2 regions of the Mesorhizobium sp. B3-2-1 genome follow, and region 2 is predicted to be linked to the other one. Evidence: riboswitches for the same ligand, from Rfam matches in the RefSeq annotation. Region 2 holds a riboswitch; the other holds the start of a gene.
What was found. Region 2 has a riboswitch for S-adenosylmethionine ahead of FJW08_RS05525 (homoserine O-acetyltransferase). Riboswitches for the same ligand answer to the same signal wherever they lie in the genome.

Region 1 (14,512 bases), on a different contig from region 2:
TCGGGACCACGACGTTCTCGACCGGGCGGATGTAGTGTCTTGCCACGGGTTCGGCGTCGAACTGCGTCTGAAGGGCCGTCGCGCCGATCGAAGTCGTGACATGGCGTGCCGTGCTCGCGGCGCGCGCCACCGACTTCTGGACGGTCGATCCCTGCGTCGCCTTCTTCTGGCGTGCCGGCGTCGCTGTCGCACGGCCGCGGCCTGACAGCTTCAGCCGGTGCACCTTGCCGATGACCGCGTTGCGGCTGACCCCTCCGAGCTGCGCGGCAATCTGGCTTGCGCTCAGACCCTCCGACCACAGTTTTCTCAAGAGTTCTACCCGCTCGTCAGTCCAGTTCATGACCGCGCTCCTTATAAGCGTGCGGCAACCAGAATCCATTCCCGACCCAGCACCACTGCTGGGGCAGACACCACATATATCTGGTGATTAGGTCCGCCGCACGAAATCTAGTTATTTCTCGACTACAACTACTCTATACGCTGACTCGGTGACAAGAGTCCCAAGTGCAACACGAATCGGTTTTTTCGGTTTTCCCCAACTTGCCCGGTCGCTCATGAGCCGGCGTTGCGTCAGGGGGCTTGCCGCGCGCCACTACGCGACGTTTTCGTTGACTTCATGACCGAAAAACACGATAAGCCGCAGAAGGCCGCCGCTTTGGCGGCTTTTTTGATTTTCCGGTACCGGAGACGCATATAATGAGCGGTTCGGCGCTTTACGAGACCTTTGCTCGCGCACCCCTGGCCTTCGACCATGGGGAAGGCACTTGGCTGGTTACCGACAAGGGCGAGCGATATCTCGATTTCGCCGGCGGCATAGCGGTCAATTCGCTTGGCCACGGCCATCCGCATCTGGTCGCGGCCCTCACCGAACAGGCGGCGAAACTCTGGCACGTCTCCAATCTCTACGAGATCCCGGGGCAGAGCAGGCTCGGCGAGCGGCTGGCAGATGCCACCTTCGCCGACAAGGTGTTCTTCACCAATTCCGGCGCCGAGGCGCTGGAATGTGCGATCAAGACGGCGCGGCGCTACCACTTCGTCAAGGGACATCCCGAGCGCTTCCGCATCATCACCTTCGAGGGCGCCTTCCATGGCCGCACGCTGGCGACCATCGCGGCCGGCGGCCAGTACAAATACCTCGAAGGCTTCGGACCCAAGGTCGAAGGCTTCGACCAGGTCGGTTTCGACGACATCGACGCCGCTGAAAAGGCGATCACGCCCGAGACCGCCGCGATCCTGATCGAGCCGGTGCAAGGCGAGGGCGGCATCCGCCCGGTGCCGACACAGTCGCTGAAGCGGCTGCGGCAGCTCTGCGAGCAGCATGGCCTGCTGTTGATCTACGACGAGGTCCAGTGCGGCATTGGCCGTACCGGCAAGCTGTTCGCGCATGAGTGGTCTGCGGTGACGCCCGACATCATGGCAATCGCCAAGGGCATTGGCGGCGGCTTCCCGATGGGCGCCTGCCTCGCCACCGACGAGGCGGCCGTCGGCATGACCGCCGGCGTGCACGGCACCACCTTCGGCGGCAATCCGCTGGCAATGGCGGTCGGCAACGCCGTCCTCGACGTCGTGCTGGAAGACGGCTTCCTGGAGGATGTCCAGCGCAAGGCGCTACTGATGAAGCAGGGGCTGGCGTCGATAGCCGACGAATTCCCCGAGGTGATCGAGGATATCAGGGGCACCGGGCTGATGCTCGGCCTCAAATGCGCGATGCCCAACGGCAAGGTGAACATGGCGCTGCGCGACCAGCATTTGCTGGCCGTTCCGGCGGGCGACAACGTCATTCGCCTGCTGCCACCGCTCACCGTCACCGACGCCGAGATTCACGAAGCGCTCAACCGCATCCGCGCTGGCGCCAAGGTCCTGTCGGAGGCGATCGCCTCCGCCGCCGCGAAGTAATCCGGAACCATTCCTGATGTCAGTTCGCCATTTTACCGATCTTTCCACCGTTTCCGAAGGCGATTTGCGCTTCATGCTGGATGATGCGGTGACGCGAAAGGCGCGTCTCAAGGCCGGCGAGCGGACCAAGCCGCTCGAAGGCAAGGTGCTGGCCATGATCTTCGACAAACCGTCGACGCGCACGCGCGTTTCTTTCGATGTCGGCATGCGCCAGCTTGGCGGCGAGACCATCATGTTGACCGGCACCGAGATGCAGCTCGGTCGCTCCGAGACCATCGCCGATACAGCCAAGGTGCTGTCGCGCTATGTCGACGCGATCATGATCCGCACCACCTCGCATGAGCGGCTGCTGGAGCTAACCGAGAATGCCACCGTTCCGGTGATCAACGGGCTGACCGACGACACCCATCCCTGCCAGCTGATGGCCGACATCATGACATTCGAGGAGCATCGCGGTCCGGTGGCCGGCAAGACGATTGCCTGGACCGGCGACGGCAACAATGTGCTGCACTCGCTGCTCGAGGCCTCGGCCCGGTTCCGCTTCAACCTCAACGTCGCCGTGCCCGAAGGCAGCGAACCGGCGCAGAAGCATGTCGACTGGTCCAAGGCGCATGGCGGCAAGCTGCATTTCACCCGCTCGCCCGAGGAAGCCGTCGACCAGGCCGACTGCATCGTCACCGACTGCTGGGTGTCGATGGGCCAGGAACACCGTGCCCGCGGCCACAATGTCTTCTCGCCCTACCAGGTCAATGCGGCGCTGATGGCCAGGGCGAAGCCCGACGCCCTGTTCATGCATTGCCTGCCGGCGCATCGCGGCGAGGAGGTGACCGACGAGGTCATCGACGGGCCGCATTCGGTGGTGTTCGACGAGGCCGAGAACCGGCTCCACGCCCAGAAGGCCGTGCTTGCCTGGTGCCTCGGTGCTTGATGTGTCTGAGCGCATGACGTGTCTGGGCGCTTGAAATGCCCAGGCGCTTGATCCGCGGGGGTGCGATGCCTATCTGCGCCGCATCACGCAAATCAAGCGCGTTTGGACGCATGTGCCCACCAGGGCCGCATGGTCGCGCCCTGGAGCCTTGTCATGTTGGAAAGCCATCAAGTGACTGAACATCACCCCAAACTCGGCGAGTTCGGCTACGCCGGCGACGATCACGTCGTTCCCTTCGAGGTCGGTCCGCTCGACGTGCGTGGCCGCACGGTGCAGCTCGGGCCGATGCTCGACGCCATCCTTGGCCGCCACGACTATCCCGAGCCGGTCGCCCGCCTGCTGGCGGAAGCCTGTGTGCTGACGGTGCTGCTCGGCACCTCGCTCAAGTTCGAAGGCAAGTTCATTCTGCAGACCCGTACCGACGGGCCTGTCGACATGCTGGTCGCGGACTTTTCCACGCCCTCGGCGCTGCGCGCCTATGCACGTTTCGACGCCGACCGGCTGGAGGCCCTGATTGCGGCCGGAGAGACCTCGCAGCAAACGCTGCTTGGCAGCGGCGTGCTGGCGCTGACCATCGACCAGGGCGCCCATACGCAGCGCTATCAGGGCATCGTCCAGCTCGACGGCGAGACGCTGGAAGATGCGGCGCGCACCTATTTCCGCCAGTCGGAACAGATCCCGACGGATATCAGGCTCTCGGTCGCCAAGCTGCTGACGCCCGGCGTCGGCGGGGCGCGCGAGCAGTGGCGCGCCGGTGGTATCCTGGCGCAGTTCCTGCCGCAGGCCTCCGAGCGCATGCGCATTCCGGACTTGCCGGGCGGGGATGGCGATCCGCGCGAGGAGATCCATGATCCCACGGACAATTCCTGGCAGGAGTTGCTGGCCTTGCTCGGCACTATCGAGCCGACCGAATTGATCGATCCGACCATCGGCGCCGAGCGGCTGCTCTATCGCCTGTTCCACGAGCATGGCGTGCGCGTCTTCGGAGGCGTTCCCGTCACCGACCAGTGCTCATGCTCCCGAGACAAGATCCGTGGCATCCTCGAGGGCTTCTCCGCGCAAGAGATCAAGGACAGCACCGAGGATGGCGGCATCCATGTCGCCTGCGAGTTCTGTTCTACGCAGTACGACTTCGATCCGGCGGAATTTGCGGCTCAGTGAGGTATCTTTCCTTCTCCCCGTTCACGGGGAGAAGGTGCCCGAAGGGCGGATGAGGGGCAGCGCGACCGTCGGCGCTCAGTTCACCGTGCGCCTTGTTCCCGGCAGATCGAGCGAGAAGGCGGGGATGGCGATGTCGAACGTCTCGCCGCGCTTGTTGCGCATCGTGTAGTGCCCGACCATGATCCCGGACGGCGTCGAGAGCGGGCAGCCGGACGTGTATTGATAGCTGTCGCCGGGATTGAGTTCCGGCTGGTCGCCGACAACGCCCGGGCCGCGTACTTCCTCGACCCGGCCGGCACCATCGGTGATGTGCCAGTAGCGCGACAACAACTGCACGAACTCGTCCGACTGGTTGTCGATCGTTATCTGATAGCCCCAGACATAGCGGTTTTCCGAGGGATCCGAACGGTCCTCGAGATAGAACGGCCTGACCTGCACTTCGATGTTGCGCGTCACGGCGCGATACATGAGCGGCTCCAAAACAATCCGACGACTTTCGGCGCTCCCGGTGAGCAGGTCAACGTGCGCGTCTTGTCGCGCCCGACCTTGAACCGCAGGTGCCGGCAAAGAATGTCATTTAAGTGACACACGACAATGGTGGTGTGCACGAACCGGGCGACTCGGCGCTCTGTCGAACTGTTGAAAACGGCCACGATGCGGGCCGCCTTTCCGGAGTGACCAGATCTCGATGGAACTCACCTTTATAGCCGCCTCGCTTTCGACCGCACTCATCCTTTCAAACGCCGCCAGCATTTCGCTCGCCGCCTCACAGCTGAAACGGCGCGGCACGATCGCCCCGCCGGCCGGCAAGTCGCAACCGGTGTCGATCATCGTCCCGTCGCGTGGCGTCGAGCCGTTCACGCACGAGACGCTGGAACGCGCCTTCGCGCTCGACTGGCCTCGCTACGAACTGATTTTCTGCGTCGCCCATACCGACGACCCGGTGGTCAAACTGATAAACAGGGCGATTGCCCGGTTTCCCGAGGTGCCGGCCCGGCTGCTGATCGGTGACGACCGTGTCAGCGCCAATCCAAAGCTCAACAATTGCGTCAAGGGCTGGGAAGCGGCGCGCCATGACTGGGTCATCCTTGCCGATTCCAACGTCTTGATGCCGAGGGACTATGTCGAGCACATGATGGCGGCATGGCGGCCCGACACCGGCCTTGTCTGCTCGACGCCGATCGGCTCGCGACCAGAGGGTTTCTGGGCCGATGTAGAATGCGCCTTCCTCAACACATTGCAGGCCCGCTGGCAGTATGCCGGCGAGGCGCTCGGCCTCGGCTTTGCCCAGGGCAAGAGCATGCTGTGGAACAAGCCGATGCTGGACGCAAATGGCGGCATTCGCGCGCTGGCCGCCGAGATCGCCGAGGACGCCGCCGCGACCAAGCTGGTCAACGGCCTCGGCCTGCGCGTCAATCTCGTTGCGGCGCCCTTCGAGCAGCCGCTCGGCCAGCGCACGCTTGGCGAGATCTGGTCGCGCCAGGCCCGCTGGGCGCGCCTGCGCCGCGTTACCTTCCCGCTGTTCTTCGCGCCCGAAATCCTGACTGGCGCGGCGGTGCCTCTGGCGCTTGCGCTGGTTGCGGCGGCGAGCGCGGGCGTCAGCCTCTGGGCAACCGCGATTGCCGTCTTGGCGGCCTTCTACCTTCCGGAGTGCGCGCTGGCCTTGTCCAAGGGCTGGCACCTGTCGCCGCGCATGGTCGCGGCGATGCTCGCGCGCGACGTGATGCTCCCGTTCATCTGGGCGCGCGGCTGGCTCGGCGGCGCCGTCGACTGGCGCGGCAACGCCATGACCATCCGCACCAAGGCAGCCGAACTGGAGGAGACGCCGTCGCGCGCCTGATCGCCGCGGACGACGCTCCTGGACAGCCTATTTGGCCGCCTTCAGCGCCTGCGCGATGTCTTCCAGCAGGTCGTCGGCGTCCTCCAGGCCGACAGACAGCCTGAGCGTGCCAGGCCCGATGCCAAGTTCGGCGCGGGCCTCGTCGCTCAGGTTCTTGTGCGTCGTCGTCGCCGGATGGGTGATCAGGCTCTTGGCATCGCCGAGATTGTTCGAGATCAGCACGATGTCGAGGGCGTTCTGCAGGGCGAAGGCCGCCGGCTTGCCGCCCTTGACGTCAAGGCAGATCAGCGTCGAGCCGCCCGACATCTGCTTCTTGACGATGGCGGCCTGCGGGTGGTCGGCGCGGCCCGGATAGATGACGCGGGCGATCTGCGGCTGCTCGGCCAGGAAGTCGGCGATCCTGCCGGCACTTTCCGTCTGCTGGCGCACGCGCAGCGGCAGCGTCTCGAGACCCTTCAGCAAGGTCCAGGCATTGAACGGCGACAGGCTGGGGCCGGTGTGGCGGAAGTAGTCGTGCAGATTTTCGTCGATCCACTTCTTGTCCGACAGGATGACGCCGCCCAGGCAGCGACCCTGGCCGTCGATGTGCTTGGTGGCCGAGTAGACGACGATGTGCGCACCAAGCTGCAACGGCTTCTGCTGTAGCGGCGTGGCGAAGACATTGTCGACGACAAGCCTCGCGCCGATCGAATTGGCAAGCGAAGCGACGGCGGCGATGTCGACGACTTCCAGCGTCGGGTTGGTGGGGCTTTCCAGGAAGAACAGCTTGGTGTTCGGCCTGACCGCCTTTTCCCAGTTGGCGATATCGGTGCCGTCGACCAAAGTAGCCTCGATGCCATAGCGCGGCGCCAGCGTCTCGACCACCCAGCGGCAGGAACCGAACAGCGCGCGCGCCGCCACGATATGGTCGCCGGCCTTGACGCTGCACAGAAGGGCCGCCGTCACCGCAGCCATGCCCGACGCCGTGGCGCGCGCGTCCTCGGCGCCTTCGAGAGCGCACATGCGCTTTTCGAACATGTCGACGGTCGGGTTGGCGTAACGCGAATAGATGAAGCCAGGCTCTTCGCCCTTGAAGCGGGCTTCCGCCGCCTCGGCGGTCTTGTAGACATAGCCTTGGGTCAGGTACATCGCCTCGGAGGTTTCGCCGAATTGGGAACGCAGGGTTCCGCCATGCACGAGTGCGGTTTGAGGCTTCCAATTGCGCGTCTTGCTCGTCATCGTCCTATCCAAACACAAAAAAACCGGCCGCGAAAAAGTCGCAACCGGTCCATACGGCCTTGCGGCCCGACGGTCCTTTAGCGACTTGTTTAACGTGGCTGCAAGCCGACCGGCCAAATCACCACGGGATAACGACCCTTTAGACCCGCGCCACGCTTGCGTCAATTGCCGGCTTCATTAAGAGGTTTGTATCAAAGGCCCAGGAGCCAGACTTTGCGGCAGACAGGCATTCTTCCCGATCAGGACATTTCGGCGCTGTTCCAGTCCGGCGCGCTGAAGTCGCCGCGTGCGCTCGATGCCGATCAGATCCAGCCGGCGAGCCTTGATCTGAGATTGGGCGAAAAGGCCTGGCGGGTGCGGGCCTCGTTCCTACCCGGTCCCAACCATAAGGTCTCGGAAAAACTCGATCGGCTGCAGCTGCACGAGATTAATCTGACCGAAGGCGCGGTTCTCGAAACCGGCTGCGTCTATATTGTGCCGCTGCTCGAAAGCCTGGCCCTGCCGGCTGACATTTCGGCTTCGGCCAATCCGAAGAGCTCGACCGGTCGGCTCGACATCTTCACCCGCGTCATGACCGACCGGGGCCATGAGTTCGACAAGATCGCCGCTGGCTATCAGGGTCCGCTCTATCTCGAAGTCAGCCCCCGCACCTTCCCGATTGTTGCACGCACCGGTTCGCGCCTGTCTCAAATCCGCTTTCGCACCGGCAACGCGCTGCTTTCGGAAGCCGAACTGCATGAATTGCACCGCGCCGAGATGCTGGTCGCCACCGAGCCGCCGAACATTTCGGGCGGCGGCATCGCGCTGTCGATCGATCTCAACGGCGACAAGGATGGGCTGGTCGGCTATCGCGGCAAGCACCACACTGGCCTCGTCGATGTCGACAAGCGTGCCGCCCAGGATGTCGTCGACTTCTGGGAGCCGATCCACAAGAGCGGCGCCGGCGAACTGGTGCTCGATCCCGACGAGTTCTACATCCTCGTCAGCCAGGAGGCGGTGCATGTGCCGCCGCTCTACGCCGCCGAGATGACGCCCTTCGATCCGCTGGTCGGCGAGTTCCGTGTCCACTATGCCGGGTTTTTCGATCCGGGGTTCGGCCATTCGGCGGCCGGCGGCACCGGCAGCCGGGCGGTGCTCGAAGTGCGCAGCCACGAAGTCCCGTTCATCCTCGACCATGGCCAGATCGTCGGCCGGCTGGTCTACGAGCACATGCTGAAGCGCCCGCAGGCGCTTTACGGGACCGACCTGGGCTCGAACTACCAGGCGCAGGGCCTGAAGCTGTCCAAACATTTCCGCGCCGCGCGCTGATCCTGACGCCATGAGGCCATGCAGAGCTTTAGCCGACCTCTCCAGCCCGACGAGTTCAGCATCCGTTTGACGTTTGACTATTCTAGCCGTGAAACATGCGCTTTCTCGCAGTGCCGAGACACGCATTGAAGCTGCCGATGAACAGCAGTTCGCGCCGTGCGAGTTGCGTTTTACCCCAGATGCGTGTCTGCCTTGCAGCGTCAAGCGAAGCCTTTGATCCTTCCAAGGGGAACAGGACTTTGTCCAGGCAGCCGAGGACATGGGCTCGGGCTGTGTCTATCCCGCATGGCTTGGCCGCCTCGTTCAGTTTCGCACCGCCAAGCGTGGACATTCGCTGGTCAGCGTTTTGCATCAGAAATTCGACCTGAGGACTTGAGTAACCGGACGTCAGAAGCCGGTTCTTCATAAGCCCGAGTGCTTCGCCATAGGATTTGGGACTGCACTGCGCGGCTCCATAAGCCACGGACGACGCGTGCGCGAGCAAGAGCACGAAGCCAAGGCTTCGTACGGCGCCTGGCAAATACCTCAAGACCATATGTCAAAGCCTGTCATAGGACCATCTATGACGTCCTGATGTCTGGCGCATCACAGCGCCTTCACCGCCACCTTCACCGGCTTTTCGATTTCCAGCGGGTTGCGCAGCGGCAGACCAAAATCCCCTGCCTCGATCTCGAACACGTCGCCGGCCTCGGTATTGATGCCGTCGGCGAAGGACAGCGTCGCGGTGCCGAACATATGCACATGTACGTCGCCCGGCTGGCGGAACGCCGAATATTTGAAGTGGTGGTGCTCGAGATTGGCGATGGTGTGCGACATGTTCGCTTCGCCCGACAGGAACGGCTTCTCCCACAATGTCTTGCCGTCGCGCAGGATCCGCGACGTGCCGCGGATGTCCGAAGGCAGGTCGCCGATCAGAATTTCGGGCCCGAACGAGGCATTGCGCAGCTTGGAGTGGGCAAGGAACAGATAGTTCACGCGCTCGGTCACATGGTCCGAGAATTCGTTCGACAGCGTGAAGCCGACTCGGAATGGCGCGCCGTCATCGCCGATGACGTAGATCCCGGCGACCTCCGGTTCTTCGCCGGCGTCCTTGGCGAAGGCCGGCGACATGAGCGCCGCGCCAGGCGCGACCGCCATGGTGCCGTTGCCCTTGTAGAACCATTCGGGCTGCACGCCGACCTGGCCTTTCGCGGGCTTGCCGCCTTCCAGCCCCATGCGGAACATCTTCATGGAATCGGTGAGTTGCTCCTCCCCGTCGGTGCTGAGCTTCTTGTGCATGGAATCGCGCGTCGCGGCCGACCCGAGATGCGTCAGCCCCGTGCCGGTCAGATGCAGATGCGCCGGGTCGGGGTGATTGATCGGCGACAGGAGGCGCCCCCTCTTGTAGGCGGCGTCCAGATCGATTGTCTCGCCAAGTCCCTTGCGTTCGATCAGGGCGGCCAGGCCGACGCCGGTGCGGGCGGCCTCCATCGCCAGCGAATAGACGCTGCGCGCGCCGTTGATGATCCGGGTCTTCCCGCCGCTGCGGGCAACGACACGGATCGTCTCGGCGTCGTCGAGAATCTGCGAGATCAGCATGATCAGTCCTCTCTCATTTATCTGTATCCGGCTGCCAATGGGCAAACCCTGACCGGCGCGGCGCGGAAACGCGCCACGGTTGAAACGCTTCGTCCGGATTGCGTTCGCGAGCCTGGTCCTTCCCCGGACTTCTTGGTGCCGACGGGCCGCCGGCAGCTTCGCGATCTAGAACCCGTATGCCTCCTAGTCCTCGCCCCCGGCCCTTAAGCCTTGTTCTTGTTGTAGACGTCGAAGATGACGGCCCCGAGCAGGACCAGTCCCTTGACCACCTGCTGCCAGTCGACATTGACGCCCATGATCGACATTCCGTTGTTCATCACGCCCATGATGAAGCCGCCGACCACCGCGCCGATGACCTGGCCGACGCCGCCCATCGCCGAGGCGCCGCCGATGAAGACGGCCGCGATCACGTCGAGCTCGCTGCCGAGGCCCGCGGCCGGCACGGCCTGGCCGAGACGCGCGGCGATGATGAGGCCGCCGAGTGCCGACAGCACGCCCATATTGACGAACACCAGGAGCGTCAGCCGTTCGGTGTTGATGCCCGACAGTTGCGCCGCCTTGGCGTTGCCGCCCATGGCGTAGATGCGGCGGCCGATGGTCATGCGCTTGGTGACGAAGACGAACAATGAAATCAACACGCCCATCACCAGGAGCACGATCGGCAGGCCCCGATAGGTCGCGAACTGGAAGACCAGGAACAGCGCCAGCGCGCTGCCTACCAGGGTCTTGATGACGAACAGCGTGAAAGGCTCGGCCTCATAACCGTGGCGTTCGCGCTTGCGCCGCCCCCTGAAGCCGAAATAGGCGTAGGCGAGCACCGCGATCAGGCCCAGCACGATCGTCGTCATGTGCAGCGTGAGCCCGCTGCCGACAATGGTCTTGCCGGCGGCATTCACCGTCGGTGGGATCAGCGTCAGCGGGCCGATCACGTCCGGTATGAAGCCGGAACTCAGCGCCTTGAAACTGTCGGGAAGCGGACCGACCGAGGAGCCGCCGCCAAGCAGCGCCTGGCAGATGCCGCGGAAGATCAGCATGCCGGCGAGCGTCACGATGAAGCTTGGTATGCGGTGATAGGCGATCCAGTAGCCTTGCGCCCCACCGATCAACCCACCGACGACTAGGCAGACGATCGAGACCACGAGCGGGTTGCTGAACATGCCGAGCGGCCAGATGACCATCATCATGGCGGCAAGTGCGCCGATGAAGCCGGCGACCGATCCTACGCTGAGATCGATATAGCCGGCGACGATGACCAGCAGCATGCCGAGCGCCATCACGATGATGAACGAGTTCTGCTGCACTAGGTTGCTGAGGTTGACCGGTTTGAACAGCGTTCCCGACGTCGTGTACTGGAAGAACAGCATGATGACGATCAGCGCGATGATCAGGCCGTATTCGCGCAGGTTCGTCGTCAGCGCCGAGACGGCGATGCGAGGACCCTGCTTGACGTCCTCGGCGGTGCCGCTTTGCGGCGCGGGAGCGCTGTCTGTGCTCATGATGCTTTTCCTTCTCCGCGAACAATGGCGCGCATGATTTTTTCCTGGCTGGCTTCGCTTGCCGCCATCTCGCCGACCATGCGCCCTTCGTTCATGACATATATTCTGTCGGAGATGCCGAGCAGTTCCGGCATTTCCGATGAGATGACGATGATCGCCTTGCCCTCGGCGGCGAGGCGAGCGATGATTGTATAGATTTCGTACTTGGCACCGACGTCAATGCCGCGCGTCGGCTCGTCGAGGATCAGAACTTCCGGGTCGGCGAACAGCCATTTCGACAACACCACCTTCTGCTGGTTGCCGCCCGAGAGATTGCCGGTCAGCTGATAGACGCTGGATGCGCGGATATTGGTCTTTTTGCGATAGTCGTTGGCGACGCTCATTTCGCGCATATCGTCGATGACGCCGCCATTGGAAACGCCGGCGAGGTTGGCCAGCGTCACATTGTGCTTGATGTGGTCAATGAGGTTAAGCCCATAGGTTTTGCGGTCTTCGGTGACGTAGGCGATGCCGTTCTGCACTGCCTTGCCCACTGTCGAAAGGTCTGCGGGCTTGCCGTTGAGCAGCACCTCCCCGCTGATGTGCCGGCCATAGGAGCGACCGAACAGGCTCATGGCGAATTCGGTGCGGCCGGCGCCCATCAGCCCGGCGATGCCGACAACTTCGCCCTTGCGCACCTTGAGGTCGATGCTCTTGATTACTTGCCGTTCGGCATGGATCGGGTGGTAGACGGACCAGTCCTTGACCTCGAAAATGACGTCGCCGATATCAGGCTCGCGCGGCGGGTAGCGATCGTCGAGGGACCGGCCGACCATGGAGGTGATGATCCGGTCCTCGCTGATCTCCTTCCGCGGCAATGTCTCGATCGTGCGCCCGTCGCGGATCACCGTCACCTTGTCGGCGACGCGGTTCACCTCGTTGAGCTTGTGGGAGATCAGGATCGAGGTCATGCCCTGCCGCTTGAACTCAAGCAAAAGATCGAGCAGCGCCTGGCTGTCCTTCTCACTGAGCGATGCCGTCGGCTCGTCGAGGATCAGGAGCTTGACTTCCTTGCTGAGCGCCTTGGCGATCTCGACCAGCTGCTGCTTGCCGACGCCGATATTGGTGATCAGCGTCTTGGGGTCTTCCCTGAGACCGACTTTCTTCAAAAGCTCGGACGTGCGCGCCTCGTTGGCGTGCCAGTCGATGACGCCGTATCTGGCGTGTTCGTTGCCGAGGAAAATGTTTTCGGCGATCGACAGCATCGGCACCAGCGCAAGTTCCTGGTGGATGATGACAATGCCCTTGTGTTCGCTGTCATGGATGCCTCTGAAATGGCATTCCTGGCCCTGAAAGATGATTTGGCCATCATAGGTGCCGGAGGGATAGACGCCCGACAGCACCTTCATCAGCGTCGACTTGCCGGCGCCATTCTCGCCGACCACGGCGTGGATCTCGCCTTCCTCTACGCTGAGGTTGACGTTCGAGAGCGCCTTCACGCCGGGGAACGTCTTGGTGATGTCGCGCATCTCCAAAATCGTCGAGGTCATCAGGGCAAGCTCCTCCTAGACTTTCTTGTTTTTACGCAATTCCTGACGGAAAACCGCTACGCACTTTTCCTGGAATTGCTCTAGGCCGGCAGAAACAATACCGGGGTCGCTTCTGAACGAAAAGGGGTCCTGCGTTGCGCAGGACCCCTGATTTTATAACCGGAATTACTTCAGGTCTTCGGCCTTGATGTAACCGGAGTCGACGACCAGCTTCTGGTAGTTCGACTTGTCGACCTCATGCGGCGTCAACAGGATCGAGGGAACGACCTTGACGTCGTTGTTGTAGGTCTTGGTGTCGAGGCCGTCAGGCTTGCCGCCCGAGAGCACCTTGTCGACCAGTCCGACAGTGGCCTTGGCCAGGTCGCGGGTGTCCTTGAACACGGTCGAGTACTGCTCACCCGAGATGATCAGCTTGACCGAGGCGGTCTCGGCGTCCTGACCGGTCACGATCGGCCAGGGCTGAGCGGCCGTGCCGTAGCCCACCGCGCGCAGCGATGCGGTGATACCGCGCGACAGGCCGTCATAGGGCGACAGAACGCCATCGACGCGGCTGCCGTCCGAGTAGTTCGCCGACAGGAGGTTGTCCATGCGGGCCTGGGCGGTTGCCGCCAGCCAGCGCAGCGTGCCGACCTTGTCCATGCCCATCTGACCGGACTTGATCTTGATCGAGCCGTCGTCGATCAACGGCTGCAGGACCGAAATCGCACCGTTGTAGAAGAAGAAGGCGTTGTTGTCGTCCGGCGAGCCGCCGAACAGTTCGACGTTCCACGGCTTGGTGTTCGGAAAGCGCTCCTTGAGACCCTTGACCAGCGAATTCGCCTGGATCACGCCGACGCCGAAATTGTCGAAGGTGGTATAATAGTCGACATTGGGAGTCTTCTTGATCAGGCGGTCATAGGCGACGACGACGACGCCCGCGTCGTTGGCCTTCTGCAGCGCGTCCGACAAAGTGGTGCCGTCGATCGAGGCGATGATCAGCGCCTTCGGGCCCTTGGTGATTTCGTTTTCCAGCTGGCTGAGCTGGTTGGGGATGTCGTCCTGCGCATACTGCAGGTCGACAGTGTAGCCGAGAGCCTCGAGCTGGGATTTGACGGCGTCGCCGTCGTTGATCCAGCGCTGCGAGGTCTTGGTCGGCATCAGCACGCCGACAAGACCCTTGTCGGCCGCGTGCGCCTGATAGCTCATGGCAGCGATGCCAAGGGCCGCCACGGCGGCCAGCGTCTTGATAATCTTCACATTACTCTCCCTGGTTGATGGACGCGACACCTCGGGGCTTCGCGGGTCGCGCAACCGGACAGGAGCGCAAACGCGCCGCTGTCGGCTTTATCGATCTCCGGTATCCTCCCAATCGGCTCCGCGACGCAGTTTCAATCGATACGATTTTGTTCGTTACCGACCCCTGCACCTCGGAACGCGCGGAGGGTGGGTCGCTTTGCCATAACTGTCAAATGCGATCTTTGGTGGTTGCTATACCGAAACCGGTATGGTCTAGCATCCGAGAAGAATCGACGGAAAGGCTGGAAGATCATGGCGGCGTTGCGCGATCCCGATGCAATTC
Region 2 (14,512 bases):
CCATATTTGCAATCAACCCTTCCATTTTCTGGAAGAAATGATGGATCGTCTCGAAGCCATGTCCCTTTTCGTCGCGGCAGCGGAAGGCGGCAGCCTTTCCGCCGCCGCGCGCCGTTCGGACGTTCCGCTGGCAACGGTCAGCCGCAAGGTCTCCGAGCTGGAGCGCCACCTGAAGACACGCCTGTTGAACCGCTCGACGCGGCGGCTGACACTGACCGACGCGGGCCATGCCTATCTCGCTGCCTGCCGCCGCATTCTCGAAGAGGTCGGCGACGCCGAACGCACCGCCGGCGGCGAATACAGCGCCCCGACGGGAGAACTGATCATCACCGCGCCGATCGTCTTCGGCCGCCTTCACGTGTTGCCGGTTGTCACCGAGTTCCTCGCCGCCTTTCCCCTGGTGGATATCCGGCTCACGCTCGGTGACAGGATAAGCCAGTTGGCCGAGGACCATATCGACCTCGCCGTCCGCATCGGCAGGCTGCCGGATTCGCGCATGGTCGCCATCAGGGTCGGCTCGATCGGTCATGTCGTCTGCGCAAGCCCAGCCTATCTGGCCGCGCACGGCATTCCACGGACCCCGGGAGAGCTCGAGACACACAGATGCATCACCTTCGAGGGTCTTGGCTCGCTTGCCGCCTGGACCTTCACGGTGGACAAGGCTGATTTTGTCGTGCCGGTCCGCTCAAGGCTCCGGGTCAACACCGCCGAGGCGGCGATCGATGCGGCGATCGCCGGGGTCGGGTTGACCCGGGTGCTTTCCTACCAGATCGTCGCCGCCATACGATCAGGAACACTGCGCCCCGTGCTCGGGGATTTCGAACCCGAGCCTTGGCCGGTTAACCTGGTGCATGCGGGCCAGGGCCGGCTGCCGGTGAAATTGCGCGCCTTCCTCGACTTCGCCGCCCCGCGCCTGAGGGAACGCCTGGCGCAGGCGACCTGGTAGAACGGGCAGCATCGCACTGTTTCCTTTTTCCCTGCGCTTGGTGTAACCAACGCACACTTCCTCACCGGACCTCCCCCATGCTCTATGTCAGATCGCTGGCGTTCAATTTCGTCTTCTACGTCAATCTGATCGTCCAGATGATCCTCTGGACCCCGTACTATTTCCTGTCGCCCCGTCACCGCGCCTGGTTCGTGCCGAAATTCTGGTCGCGCACCTCGATGTGGCTCTATGACAAGATCGCCGGAACGAAGAACGACATTACCGGGCAGGAAAACCTGCCCGAGGGCTCCTTCATCCTGGCGCCCAAGCACCAATCGTTCTGGGACGCGATCGCCTTCTTCCCGTTCCTCCAGGACCCGCTTTACATCCTGAAGCGCGAGTTGACCTGGATCCCGTTCTTCGGCTGGTACATCTTGAAGATGCGCATGATCCCGGTTGATCGCGGCAGCCGCTCCAAGGCGCTGAAGGCCGTGGTCGCCGCGACCAGGGAAGAGATGGCGCGCAACCCGCGCCAGTTGATCATCTATCCCGAAGGCACGCGCCGGGCGCCGGGCGACGAGCCGGCCTACAAATACGGCATCGTCGAAATCTACACGCAGCTTGGCGTTCCGGTCGTGCCGGTCGCCCATGTCGCCGGCCTCTATTGGCCGCGCCGCAAGTTCCTGCGCTATCCCGGGACCGTCAAGGCACGCTTCCTGCCGCCCATACCGCCGGGTCTGGGCAAGGAAGAGTTCATGGCGCGGCTGATCGGCGAGACCGAGGCTGCCTGCGACCAACTTCTCGTCGAGGCATCCCGCGCCCCCAATCCACCGGCCCTGCCGCCGACGGCGATCAAGCGGCTTCGGGATCTGGGCAGGAAGGCCTGAAGGCTCTCCGGCCAGGCAATCAGCCGTAAACAGCCAGCACCGTGGTCAGCACCAGCGTCGCGGCAAAGATCAGATTGATGATCCGCGAGGCGACTGGCCTGCGCAGCAAGCGCGCGAACGCCGCACCGGCAAGAAGCCACGCGGCGTGGATGACAACGATCATCACCGCGAGAACGGTCAGTTTCGTCCACAGCCGGAGCCCGGCATCGCCCGCGCCTGACGAGGCACCCGCGAACACGGCGGCGATCGCCACATAGGCTTTCGGGTTGGCCACCGCGAGGAGAAAACCGGCCAGCCATGTCGGGCGCGACGCCTCGGCGGCACGTGCAGCCAATGGCGGCGCGGTGGCGATCTTGAAGGCGAGGTAGAGTATGTAGGCCGCGGACGCGACAACCAGCAATGGCGCCAGCTTCGGCATCGAAGCCAGCGCCGCCATGACCCCGGTCGCCAAGACCAGCAGAACGGCGGTCGTGCCCAGGACAATGCCGCCGGCGTAGCGCAGCGAGTCGCGCAGGCCGAAGGCAGCGCCGACGGCGGTGACGCTTATCGTCGCCGGCCCCGGGCTGCCCATGACGACGGTGGCGGCCAGCAACAGCGCAAGCAATTGGCGCCAAAGCTCCGGCTGCGAAACATGCGGTCCGGCCATCTGATCCTCGCCCTGCACCCCTGTGCGAAGGGACGGTATGGCAAGACATGAGTATCGTCTTGGACGTTCGTGCGTCCCGCGTTACCGGCAGCCTCAGGCGCTGGCTCTGTCGAGTTCGGCCATGTCGTCCGCGCTCAACTTCAACGACATCGCCTTGATCAGGCTGTCCATCTGGCTCGGCTTTGTGGCGCTGGCGATCGGTGCGGTGACGCCCGGCCGCGCGATAACCCAGGCAAGCGCCACTTCCGCCTGCTTGGCCGAATGCCTGGCCGAAATGGCGTCGAGCGCCGCCAGAATGCGCATGCCGCGTGGATTGAGATAGCTGCCGACATCCTCGCCGCGCTCGCTCTTGCCGAGATCGGCTTCCGTGCGGTACTTGCCGCTGAGAAAACCCTTGGCCAGGCTGAAATAGGTGATGACGCCGATATCCTCGGCCACGCAGAGGTCGCGCAGCGGGCCATCGAAGGAAGAGCGGTCGTAAAGATTGTATTCCGGCTGCAGCACCTCATAGCGCGGCAGGCCGCGCAGGCTTGCCACGTCCAGTGCCGCGCGCAACTGGCCGGCATCGAGGTTCGAACAGCCGGCATAGCGGATCTTGCCCTTGGCGAGCAATTTCTCATAGGCGCCGAGCGTTTCCTCATAGGGCGTGGTCGGATCCGGCCAGTGCGACAGATAGAGATCGATGAATTCGGTCCGCAGCCGCTTCAGCGATGCGTCGACGGCCTTTTCGATATAGGCGGCGGACAGGTCCTTGTGGCCCTGCCCCATGTCCGAGCCGACCTTGGTGACCACCACGACCTTGTCGCGGTTACCCCGATCCTTCATCCATTTGCCGATGATGGCTTCCGATTCGCCGCCCTTGTTGCCGGGCACCCAACGCGAATACGCGTCGGCCGTATCGATGGCATTGAGGCCCGCGTCGACGAAGCGGTCGAGCAGGTCGAAGGAGGTTTTCTCGTCAGCGGTCCAGCCGAAGACATTGCCGCCCAGAACCAGCGGCGCGATGGAAAGGTCGGTGCGACCGAGACGGCGTTTCTGCAAGACTAATCTCCGTGGATTGGATCGGCGGACGGCGCCCGCAGGCTAAGGTTCGGAGCTTAAGCTAGGTCTTGCGGCATCGAGGTCAAAGGCCTGGCCGCCTTTTCCGCAGAGCCAGCGCTTCACAAAGTCGCTATCCGGCGCGCCACATCCTCCAGCCAGTGGTCGCGGATATCGAGCGCTTCCAGATGCTTCAGCGTGCTCAACACATAGTCCTCATTGTTGCCGGATCGGCCGACCGCGCCGCGCACCACGGTCGCCGCATCCGCCGTATCCAGCGCACCGGCATATTGCTCATGCCTGCGGTCGACGATGTAGGCCACGGCCTCGACCGCACCGCCGCCGTCGAGACGAACCTTGAGCGTCCGCTCGAGATAGACGCTGGTGACAAGTTCGCGCTCGCGCAGGTAGGCGATGACCTCGTCGCGCAATTCGCCGGGCACTCGGAAGGCAAGGCCGACGCAGGAACCGCCATGGTCGAGGCCGAGCACCAGTCCCGGTCGCTGACGCGTGCCACGGTGCACGAAGGAATAGACGCAGAGCGAGCGGCGATAGCCATGCAGGTGGGCACGCCGTGTCTCGACATGCGCGAAACCCGGTCGCCAGATCAGCGAACCATAGCCGAACACCCAAAAATCGCCCATATCACCGCCCCTGATTGCAAAAAGAATGGCAACACCGCACCGGAAACCGGTGTTTTTTCCGCCCGTGTCCGTCTACCTAGTGTTCGGAATCGAGAATCCGTCCACACCATCCATGCGTTAATGAGAGCCAAAGCATGACGTCAAGTGACGAACGCCAACCGGGTAACCGTCGCCGCCTGTGGTGGCTTGCCGCGTTGATCCTCGTGCTGTTCGCCCTTTACAGTGCCGGCTGGTTCTACCTGGCCAGCAGGGTCAGGACTGAAGCCGACAAGACGGTTGCCACGCTCAACAAGAGCGGTATCCAGGCCGGCTGCGCCAACCTCCAGGTCAGTGGCTATCCCCTGAGCTTTGCCGTCTCTTGCGACAACCTCGCCTATGAGGACGATGCCAAGAACATTGCCGCCTCGGCCGGTAGTTTCAATGCCACCGCCCAGATCGTCCAGCCCTTGTCGCCGGTTGCCAATCTGCGCGGTCCGCTCCGGACCTCCGTCCCGGGCATGATGCCGCTCTGGATCGACTGGGACAATCTGCAGGCCAACGTCAAACTGTGGTACCCGCTGCCGCGGCGTATAGCGCTGCAGGCCGAGGGCCTGTCGGGCCAGACCGACCCGGCCGACGACACCGATCCAGTCGAACTGTTCAGTGCCGGCAAGGCATCAGGCCAGTTGCAGCCGAATGGTGGGGATCTCGACTATGTCGGCAGCTTTGGCGATCTCGAGATCGATTCCGACGCGATCGGCGGGCGCGTGCTGCCGGCGCTCGATGCCAGCGGCGACGTGACACTGAAGAACGGCGTCGCATTGGTCGGCACGCAGGTGAAAAGCCTGCGTGGCCAAAAGATCGAAATCCGCAACCTCGATCTGTCGTCGGGGACCGCGCGTGTCACCGTTTCCGGCCCGCTTTCGGTCGATGCCGAGGGCCTGGTCGATGCCGATCTGATGATCAGGATCAAGGATCCCAAGGCCGTGGCATCTATCCTTGCCGGCGCCATACCCGAGCAGAAGAATGCGATTGAGCAGGGTTTTGGCGCCTTGGCCCTGCTCGGCAGCGAACCGTCGATGCCGCTGAAAGTGGTCAAGGGCAAGGCCTCGCTCGGCTTCATCCCGCTGGGCAAGATCAAGCCGGTGCAATAGAGCATGATCCCGAAAAGTGGGAACCCGTTTTCGCGGACAAACGGTTTCCGTTTGTCCAGAGATCATGCTCCAACAAAGAGATTGATCGGGATGACGAAACGTCATCCCTATCTAGTCCCGCCATGGCAAGACCCGTGAGGCTCCTGAGTGTCGGGGCGCTGACGCTGGATACCATCCTGCGTGTCGATACTTTGCCCAACCATCAGGGAAAATTCATCGCCTCCGACGGCGTCCAGATCGCCTCGGGCATGGCCACGAGCGCTGCCTGTGCCGCGCACCGTCTCGGCGCCGAGGTATCACTATGGGCGAGCGCCGGCGACGATCCGGTCGGCGATCAGCTGATTGCGGGAATAGAGGCCGAGGGTGTCGATTGCAGCCATGTGCGCCGCGTCGGCGGCGCGCGCTCGGCACTGGCCTCGATCCTGGTCGATGCGCATGGCGAGCGTATCATCGTGCCGTTCTACGACACGCGCGCGCAGGCTGATCCCGAGGCTTTGCCGTTCACCGACGTTACGGCATTCGACGCCGTGCTGGCCGACGTGCGCTGGCCGGGTGCCGCGGCACTTGCCTTGAAGGCGGCGCGAGCCGCTGGCCGTCCGGCGATCCTCGATGCCGATACCGCGCCGCTGGCGGTGCTGGAGCAATTGTTGCCGCTGGCCTCGCACATCGTCGCCTCCGAGCCGGCGGTCCGTATCATATGCGGCCACGCGCTGGATCTGGAGAGCGCTTGCACGGACCTCGCCTCGCGTACCGACGCGTTCGTTGCGGTTACCGGCGGCGCGGCCGGTACCTGGTGGTTCGATCGAAGCGCCGGATCATCCCGCCATGTCGAGGCCCCGAGGATCAAGGCGGTCGACACGCTGGCCGCCGGCGATGTCTTTCATGGCGCCTTTGCCGTCGGGCTGGCGGAAGCCATGCCGGTCGAGCAGGCCTTGCGTTTCGCAAGTGCGGCCGCCGCGCTCAAATGCCTGCGCTTCGGCGGCAGGCTGGGCGCGCCGTATCGGGCCGAGACGCTCGCCATGATGGCAGCGACCTGGCCTGAAACAGCTTAGCTCTTTGCCGGATGCTCGACCGCCTGGCGGCCAAAGTCGGGCACATCGATATCCTGGCCGGCCTCGATGATCGAGCGGCGCACGGCGCGCGTGCGGGTAAACAGGTCGAAGAGCTTGTCGCCGTCGCCCCAGCGAATCGCGCGCTGCAGGAACGCCAGGTCTTCGGAGAAGCGCGCCAGCATTTCGAGGATGGCGTCCTTGTTGTGCAGGCACACGTCCCGCCACATGGTCGGATCGGATGCGGCCAGACGCGTGAAATCGCGAAAACCGGAGGCGGAATATTTGATCACTTCCGTCTTGGTCACCGACTCCAAATCGTCGGCGGTGCCGACGATATTGTAGGCGATGATGTGCGGCAGATGCGAGACGATGGCGAGCGTCATGTCGTGATGCTGCGGGTCCATCGTGTCGATGTTGGCGCCGCAGCGGCGCCAGAATTCCGACAGCCGTTCCAGCGCTTCCGGATCAGTGCCCGGCACCGGCGTGAAGATGCACCAGCGATTGTCGAACAGATCGGCGAAGCCGGCGTCCGGGCCGGATTTTTCGGTGCCCGCCAGCGGATGGCCGGGAATGAAATGCACGCCGTCAGGCACATGCGGCTGCATCTGCGCGATGACCGAGGCCTTGGTCGAACCGACATCAGTGAGGATCGCCCCTTTTTTCAGCGCCGGCGCGATTTCCTGTGCCACGGCGCCGGACGAACCGACAGGCACCGAGACGATGATCAGATCGGCATCACGCACCGCTTCCCTGGCATCCGTGGTGTAGAAATCGCCGAGGCCGAGTTCCTCGGCTCGCTTGAGCGTGGCCGCGCTGCGGGTCGAGATGGCGACATGGCGAGCCAAACCCTCGCGGCGGATGACGCGGGCAAGCGACGACCCGATCAGGCCAATGCCGACCAGCGCGATCTTTTCGAACATCGGTGATGTCATGGCTTCTAGCTTTTCAGAAATGTCGTGAGCGCGGCGACAACGCCGCGATTGGCCTCTTCGGTGCCGACGGTCATGCGCAGCGCGTTGGGAAAGCCGTAGCCTGAAACGCGCCGCAGAATATAGCCGCGCGCGCTCAAATACTCATCAGCAGCCGCTGCGGAATGCTTCTGGTCGTCGGGAAAATGGATGAGCAGGAAATTGCCGACGCTGGGTGTCACGCGCAGCCCGAGCCCGGTCATCTGCTCACTCAGCCAGGTGAGCCAGGTCTCGTTATGCGCCACGCTGCGCTCGACATGAGCGCGGTCGCGGATCGCAGCGATGCCGGCCTCGATCGCCGTCGCATTGACGTTGAAGGGACCGCGCACGCGGTTGATCGCGTCGACGATGTGCATCGGACCATACATCCAGCCGATGCGCGCGCCGCCAAGGCCGATCTTTGAGAAGGTGCGCGTCATCACCACGTTTTCGGCGCTGCCAACAAGTTCTATGCCGGCTTCGTAATCGTTGCGGCGGACATATTCGGCGTAGGCCGCGTCGAGCACCAGAAGCACGTTTTTCGGCAGTCCGGCGTGCAGGCGACGCACCTCCTGGAACGGCACATAGGTGCCGGTCGGGTTGTTGGGATTGGCCAGGAACACGATTTTCGTGCGCGGCGTCACGGCCGCCAGCATCGCATCGATGTCGGCGCGCTCGTCGGTCTCGTTGACCACGACCGGTGTGGCGCCCGCCGACTGGATGTAGATCTTGTAGACCATGAAGGCGTGTTCGGTGAACATGGCCTCGTCGCCGGGCGCCAGATAGGTCTGCGCCAGTAGGCCGAGGATCTCGTCGGAACCGTTCGAGCAGATGATGTTCTGCGCGTTGAGGCCATGCACCTCGGCGATCGCCTCTCGCAACCGCCTGGCGGTGCCGTCGGGGTAGACGTCGAGCCTGCCGGCGACTTCGCGCGCGGCCTCGATCGCCTTCGGCGAGGGCCCCAGCGGATTCTCATTCGACGACAGCTTGTGGACCTTGGCGACACCGGCGGGCGCCGTGCTCTTGCCGGGCACGTAGGCGTCTATGTCCATGATGCCCGCGCGCGGGGTTGGACGTGCCTGATCGAGTGTCTGGTTCATATCTTGCAAAATCCGTCAAAAATGCCTCCATCCGGAAGCCGCTGCGGAAATACAAGCCGCGGCAGGCAATGTCGAGGGGCGGCAGTGGTGCCAGCGGCTGCCATTGACGGCGAGGCGGACGAGTTCTAGAAGGACGGTGACAGTTCCGTGGTGATTTGGCCGGTCGGCTTGCAGCCACGTTAAACAATTCGCTAAAGGGCCGTTTGCGTGACGTAACCGGCTTTGCGAAGGCAATGCCGGTTTTTTGTTGTCCGCGACCGGCCGGACGAACGCATCGGCGGCGCGGAGATCGGCAGCGATTTCCGCAAAAGCACGGTGCAGCAAGAGAGACGTGATGGCTGCTCTGCGTGCAGGAAAGACCAACAACGAGGCCGACCAACCGTCGAGCCCGGTGTTGCGTTTCGGGCTCGACAAGCCGCTCAAGCTCGATGCCGGCACGCTGCTGTCGCCATTCCAGATCGCCTACCAGACCTATGGCACGCTGAACGACGCCCGTTCCAATGCCATCCTCGTCTGCCATGCGCTGACCGGCGACCAGCATGTCGCCAGCACCAATCCGGTGACCGGCAAGCCGGGCTGGTGGGAAGTGCTGATCGGCCCCGGCAAGATCATCGACACCAGCCGTTTCTTCGTCATCTGCTCCAACGTCATCGGCGGCTGTCTTGGTTCCACCGGGCCGGCCTCGACCAATCCCGCCACGGGAAAGCCCTTTGGGCTCGACCTTCCGGTGATCACCATCCGCGATATGGTGCGTGCGCAGCACATGCTGGTCGACCATTTCGGCATCGAGAAGTTGTTCTGCGTGCTGGGCGGTTCGATGGGCGGCATGCAGGTGCTGCAATGGGCGTCGAGCTATCCCGAGCGCGTGTTCTCGGCGCTGCCGATCGCCACCGGCGCGCGCCATTCGTCACAGAACATCGCCTTCCACGAAGTCGGGCGGCAGGCCGTGATGGCCGATCCGGACTGGCACGGCGGCAAATATTTCGAGCACGGCAAGCGCCCGGAAAAGGGGCTGGCGGTGGCCCGCATGGCCGCCCACATCACCTATCTGTCGGAAGCCGCCCTGCACCGCAAATTCGGCCGCAACCTGCAGGACCGCGAAGCGCTGACCTTCGGCTTCGATGCCGATTTCCAGATCGAGAGCTATCTGCGCCACCAGGGCATGACCTTCGTCGACCGTTTCGACGCCAACTCCTACCTCTACATGACACGTTCGATGGATTATTTCGACCTTGCCGCCGACCATGGTGGCCGGCTGGCGGACGCCTTTGCCGGCACCAAAACCCGCTTCTGCCTGGTGTCCTTCACGTCGGACTGGCTGTTTCCGACCGAAGAGAGCCGTTCGATCGTGCACGCGCTCAACGCCGCCGGCGCGTCGGTGTCCTTCGTCGAGATCGAGACCGACCGCGGCCACGACGCCTTCCTGCTGGACGAGCCGGAACTGTTTGCCGCCATCAACGGCTTCATCGGCTCGGCCGCGCGCGCCAGGGGGCTCGGCGCATGACCCCGAAAAGTTGCAGACTTTTCGGATCAAGGTCATGCGCCAAACAGAAAGGCGAAGCCATGAGCCCGAAAAGTTGCAGGCTTTTCGGACGGCCATGCGCCAAACAGGAGGCGAAGCCATGAGCGTCAACGGCAGCCAGCGCGTCGACCTCGAGGTCATCGCCAATCTCATCCCGCCGCAATCGCGCGTGCTCGACGTCGGCTCCGGCGACGGCTCGCTGCTCGAATTGCTGCAGGAGACCAAGCAGGTCGACGGCCGTGGGCTCGAGTTGTCGCAGCGCGGCGTCAATGAATGCGTGGCGCGCGGGCTCTCGGTCATACAGGGCGATGCCGACAAGGATCTCGAATTCTATCCCGACAAGGGTTTCGACTTCGTCGTCCTGTCGCAAACCCTGCAGGCCACCCGCAATCCCAAACTGGTGCTCGACGAACTGCTCAGGATCGGCAACCGGGCGATCGTGTCCTTCCCCAATTTCGGCCATTGGCGGGTGCGCCTGTCGCTGTTCGTCAAGGGCCGCATGCCGGTGACCAAGGACCTGCCCTATTCCTGGTACGACACGCCCAACATCCACTTCTGCACCATCCGCGACTTCGTCAATTTGTGCGAGGAGCTCGGAGCGACGGTGGAGAAGGCGACCGCGCTCGACGCCAGCGGCCAGAAGATCGGCCTGTCGATGCCCTGGTGGTTCTGGAATTTCTTTGGCCAGCAGGCTGTGTTCCTGCTGAAGCGGTAGGCTTCCGCTCGGGCACGCCGCTATTTCAGGACGTCGGTGGCCTTGTGCGGATGTTCGACGCCGTCGGCGAATACCACGTCCGATCGCGAATTAGCGGTCCGCAGTGCCAGGATCGCCCGATAGGCCGGCGAATCATACCAGTCGCGCAGACGCTCCCTGTCAGGGAATTCAATGATGATGAGGTGGCCCGGCCAGTCGTTCTCCATCACCTCCAAATTGCCGCCGTGGACCAGGAAACGACCGCCGAAAGGCTCCAGCGTGGCATCGATTTTATGCAGATACTCGACGATCTGCGGCCCCATTGTAGCCTGGCGCATATGGGCAACGGCGTAGGCGGTCATGACGGTACTCCCTTTGATTTCGAGACCGGCCGGCCTGGTGAATGATCTTTTGCCCCAAGCACTCGCCAGGAAGCGATTACGCTCGAGGTAATGGAATGGACGCAGTCGCCAGAGCCTCCGCCAATCCTGGCGACGGTGACTTGCGCGTCCTTAGCAATGGAAATGGTGTTGCAGTTGAAGCGCTAAGAGCCGGAATTCATCACGCCAGGTCGGTCGAACCACGGCTCAATGGGTGACATAACAGGTTGTTTTTTGTAGCGTCGCACCGAATCCGATGAGGGCCATCCAGGGGGAAGTCCGATCCATTCAACCATCCTGCAGACCGAAAAGAGCTATCGGAAAGTGCATTTTCGCGCCGGAAACGGCTGACGCGATGGAGCATTTGCCCCTCATCACGGTCATCACACCGACCCACAACCGGCGCGAAACGGTGCTGCGCGCCGTGGAAAGCGTGCTTTCTCAAAGCATGACGCGGTTTGAGCATATCGTCGTCGACGATGGCTCGACCGACGGGACGGAAGCCGCGCTTGCGCGCATCCGCGACCCTCGGCTGATCTATGTCGGCGCGAAATGGCGCGGCGCCAATGCCGCCAGGAATGCCGGCATCGAGCTGGCGAGGGCGCCCGTGGTGACTTTTCTCGATTCGGACGATCTCTTCCTGCCGCACCGGCTCGAACGGACGCTGGCATGGTTCGACGACAATCCGGCGCTCGAAGTCCTGCTCTCTTCATATGTCTCGGTGAAGGGCGGCCGTGGCACCGCCTGCGTCAACCGCGGTGCTTTCCTCAGTCCGTCAATGCTGGAGCGGGCGGTGGTTGCGCAGACGGCCTTCATCGCCGGGTCGGCGATAACGGCCAGGCGGGAGGCTTTGCTGGCCATCGGCGGCTATGACAGCGACATTCCCCGGATGCAGGACCGGGAGCTTCTGCTGCGCTTCGCGCAGCGCTTCGGCGCCCAATTATCGGAAGATATCGACTGGACGAAGCACAATTCGCAGAATTCGATTTCGGGCCGCAGGGACGGCTATGTCGAAGCCTATGCGATCCTGATGAGCAAGCACCCGCACATCGCTCGCTCTTACCCCCATGTCCCACCCTTTATGATCGCGCGGCAGATCATCGCCGATATTCTCCGGGGGCGGATACCACAGGCATTTGCGGGATACATGGCCAACCGTTCGTCTGACGCGCTTGGTTATTCATTGCCGGAACTGGTCACCGGTTATCTTTACGGCCGTCGCTGGCGGCGCGATCTCTATGACGAAGTTCGCGGGAAGTTTGGAATTCCACCGGCCTGACGGCCAGGCCTATCGGTCCAGTTCCGGAAAATAGGGATCCGACAGGAACCGCCGGTCCCGTTCCCCCAGCAGGCAGTCGATCGGTGCGTCCATCTCGACGGGCGTGATTTTGGGCTTGTCCCGAACGCCGCTGACCTCAAGGATCAGCTTGCGCCGGATCGCCGTCGAAAACTCGTCGGCCGCATGGATCGGCAGCACGAAGGAACCAGGCCCGCCGGTCACGCACTGTGCATAATACTGATCGAGATGGCTGAAGGTCGGCGATGGCTTGATCACGATCGGCAAGCCGTTGATGACGATGCCCTTGGCAATGGCCGCATCACGCGTCACGGTGACCGGCGGCCCGATATTGTTGGGGCCGTCGCCTGATATGTCGATGACGCTGCGTTCGCCCGCGAAATTGGTGCCGTCGAAAAGCTCGGTGCCGAAGGCAAGCGCGCTTGAAATCGAGGTGCCGCGGAAACTCCTGAAGGGGCGGGCCGCGAGCTTGTCGGCAAAGCTGTTGGCACTCTGCGCGCTGTCGATGATCTGCCAGCCGATGACCGCGTCATCGCGCACCGTGCCGGCCCATTCGAAATAGGCGAGCGCAATGCGTCCCGTATGGCCGGAGCGGACCGCCTGGATGAAATCGGCATGCCGCAGCGCCTCGACGTAGCCGGCGCGTTGAAGGGCGAACTCGGTCTCGTCCATCGACAGGGAGATATCGACCGCCAGCACCAGTTCGACGTCGACGGGCAGCGTATCCGGCGCCGAAGGAACCGGAGCGGCCTCGGCGCAAGCCAGGCAGGCAAGCAGGCTCATTGTCTCAAGCATGGCCAGCACAAGCGATGTTTCGATCGCGACATTCGCTCGCGATCACGGCGAAATAAAGCTTGTCGCAGGCGCGCCCGGTCGGTCCGATTGCCGGCTGTTCTATGCCTTGCGCTGTACGGCGACTGGCGGCGGTTCGATGGCACCTGCCCTGACGGGAGCGGGTTTCAGCGCGGGTGCGCCGGTATCCTTCACGATCGTCAGGGACCGCGGAAAGAACTGATTGTTGTGCAGGCCGCGTCCGATATTGATGATCGCGGCGTCCTTCAGATGCTTATCCAGCAGCGACAGCACACGCCTCAGCGACGGGCCGTCGAATGCATCCATCGCTTCATCGATGATCACCCATTTCGGCTTCCGCAAAGCAAGCCTGGCGAAGGCGAGCGATCGCTGTTCGTCATCGCCCAACTCACGGCCCCAGCGGGCCGACCGGTCGAGCGAGGATGACAGCCGCCCGAGGCCGACTTCGGCAAGCACCGCCGAGATATCGGCATCGCTTGCCGGAGCAACGCCATAAGGATGGTCAAGGACCTCGCGCAGCGTGCCGGCCGGGAAATAAGGGACACGAGGCACGAAGATGGGGGCCTCTCCCGCCGGCATGCCGATCTTCCCGCTTCCCCATGGCCACAGGCCGGCAATGGCGCGGAAGAACAGCGTCTTGCCGGCGCCCGGCTCACCGGTGATCATCACGCGCTCCCCGGCACGGATTTCGACATGCTGGTCGGAGAGCTTCGTGCAGCCCTCTGGCGAGGCCACCTGGAGTTTCTCGAACGTCAGGCTGCCATTGGCGTTTTCATCGAAGGAGATACGCTTCTCCTTGTCGTGCAGCACATCGGTTTCATTGAGCGCGATGCGGAAGTCGGCGACGCGCATCAGCGTGGCGCGCCAGTCGGCGATGCTGCCGATGTTGTTGATGAACCAGCGCAACGACGAATGCACCTGGTTGAAGGCGCCGACCGCCATCATCAGTCCGCCAAAGCTGATATCGCCCGAGAAATAGACCGGCGAGGCGACCAGGATCGGCGCCACTACGGTGATCCAGCCATAGGTGTCGGTTACCCAGGACAGGTTGATCTGGGCGGTGTAGATGCGTCGCATGGCGCCCAGCACCGTGCCGAGGTCGAGTTCGAGCCGTCGCTTGGCATCATTCTCGCCGCGGTACAGCGCGATGGCATCGACATTCTCGTTGACGCGCACCATCGAGGACCGCAGCTCCGCTTCGCGCGTATAGCGGTCGCTGTTGAGACGGATGAGCGGCCGCCCGACCAGCCAGCTCAGCCAGGAGGCGGTGCCGGCATAGAGGAACGCCGCCCAGACCATGTAGCCCGGTATCGCCAGCGACCAGCCACCAACGTGGAAAACGAAGCCCGCAGACAGCTCCCACAACACGCCGACGAAAGACACGAGCAGTATGAGGGACTGCAGCAGGCCGACACCAAGATCGGTCGACAGGTC

Region 1: it holds a riboswitch for S-adenosylmethionine, as region 2 does, so the genes downstream of both, FJW08_RS15460 (O-succinylhomoserine sulfhydrylase) here and FJW08_RS05525 (homoserine O-acetyltransferase) in region 2, are expected to answer to the same signal.

What each region holds. Positions count from the first base shown of each region.
Region 1 is NZ_VFTI01000013.1:64,142-78,653, reverse strand. It holds gene FJW08_RS15490 (GcrA family cell cycle regulator) at 1-340, opposite strand, end outside; gene FJW08_RS15485 (aspartate aminotransferase family protein) at 697-1,896, shown strand; gene argF (ornithine carbamoyltransferase) at 1,913-2,824, shown strand; gene FJW08_RS15475 (Hsp33 family molecular chaperone) at 2,954-3,985, shown strand; gene apaG (Co2+/Mg2+ efflux protein ApaG) at 4,061-4,453, opposite strand; gene FJW08_RS15465 (ceramide glucosyltransferase) at 4,674-5,825, shown strand; gene FJW08_RS15460 (O-succinylhomoserine sulfhydrylase) at 5,853-7,043, opposite strand; SAM riboswitch at 7,101-7,178, opposite strand; gene FJW08_RS15455 (2'-deoxycytidine 5'-triphosphate deaminase) at 7,257-8,351, shown strand; gene FJW08_RS15450 (hypothetical protein) at 8,434-8,757, opposite strand; gene araD1 (AraD1 family protein) at 8,937-9,929, opposite strand; gene mmsB (multiple monosaccharide ABC transporter permease) at 10,133-11,425, opposite strand; gene mmsA (multiple monosaccharide ABC transporter ATP-binding protein) at 11,422-12,954, opposite strand; gene chvE (multiple monosaccharide ABC transporter substrate-binding protein) at 13,120-14,190, opposite strand; gene FJW08_RS15425 (LysR family transcriptional regulator) at 14,482-14,512, shown strand, end outside.
Region 2 is NZ_VFTI01000004.1:78,899-93,410, forward strand. It holds gene FJW08_RS05480 (LysR family transcriptional regulator) at 41-946, shown strand; gene FJW08_RS05485 (1-acyl-sn-glycerol-3-phosphate acyltransferase) at 1,024-1,812, shown strand; gene FJW08_RS05490 (LysE family translocator) at 1,832-2,458, opposite strand; gene FJW08_RS05495 (aldo/keto reductase) at 2,552-3,499, opposite strand; gene FJW08_RS05500 (gamma-glutamylcyclotransferase) at 3,619-4,140, opposite strand; gene FJW08_RS05505 (DUF2125 domain-containing protein) at 4,275-5,273, shown strand; gene FJW08_RS05510 (sugar kinase) at 5,396-6,325, shown strand; gene FJW08_RS05515 (prephenate/arogenate dehydrogenase family protein) at 6,322-7,257, opposite strand; gene hisC (histidinol-phosphate transaminase) at 7,263-8,372, opposite strand; SAM riboswitch at 8,510-8,587, shown strand; gene FJW08_RS05525 (homoserine O-acetyltransferase) at 8,707-9,876, shown strand; gene metW (methionine biosynthesis protein MetW) at 9,995-10,609, shown strand; gene FJW08_RS05535 (DUF1330 domain-containing protein) at 10,630-10,950, opposite strand; gene FJW08_RS05540 (glycosyltransferase family A protein) at 11,324-12,247, shown strand; gene FJW08_RS05545 (DUF1194 domain-containing protein) at 12,257-13,060, opposite strand; gene FJW08_RS05550 (ABC transporter ATP-binding protein/permease) at 13,160-14,512, opposite strand, start outside.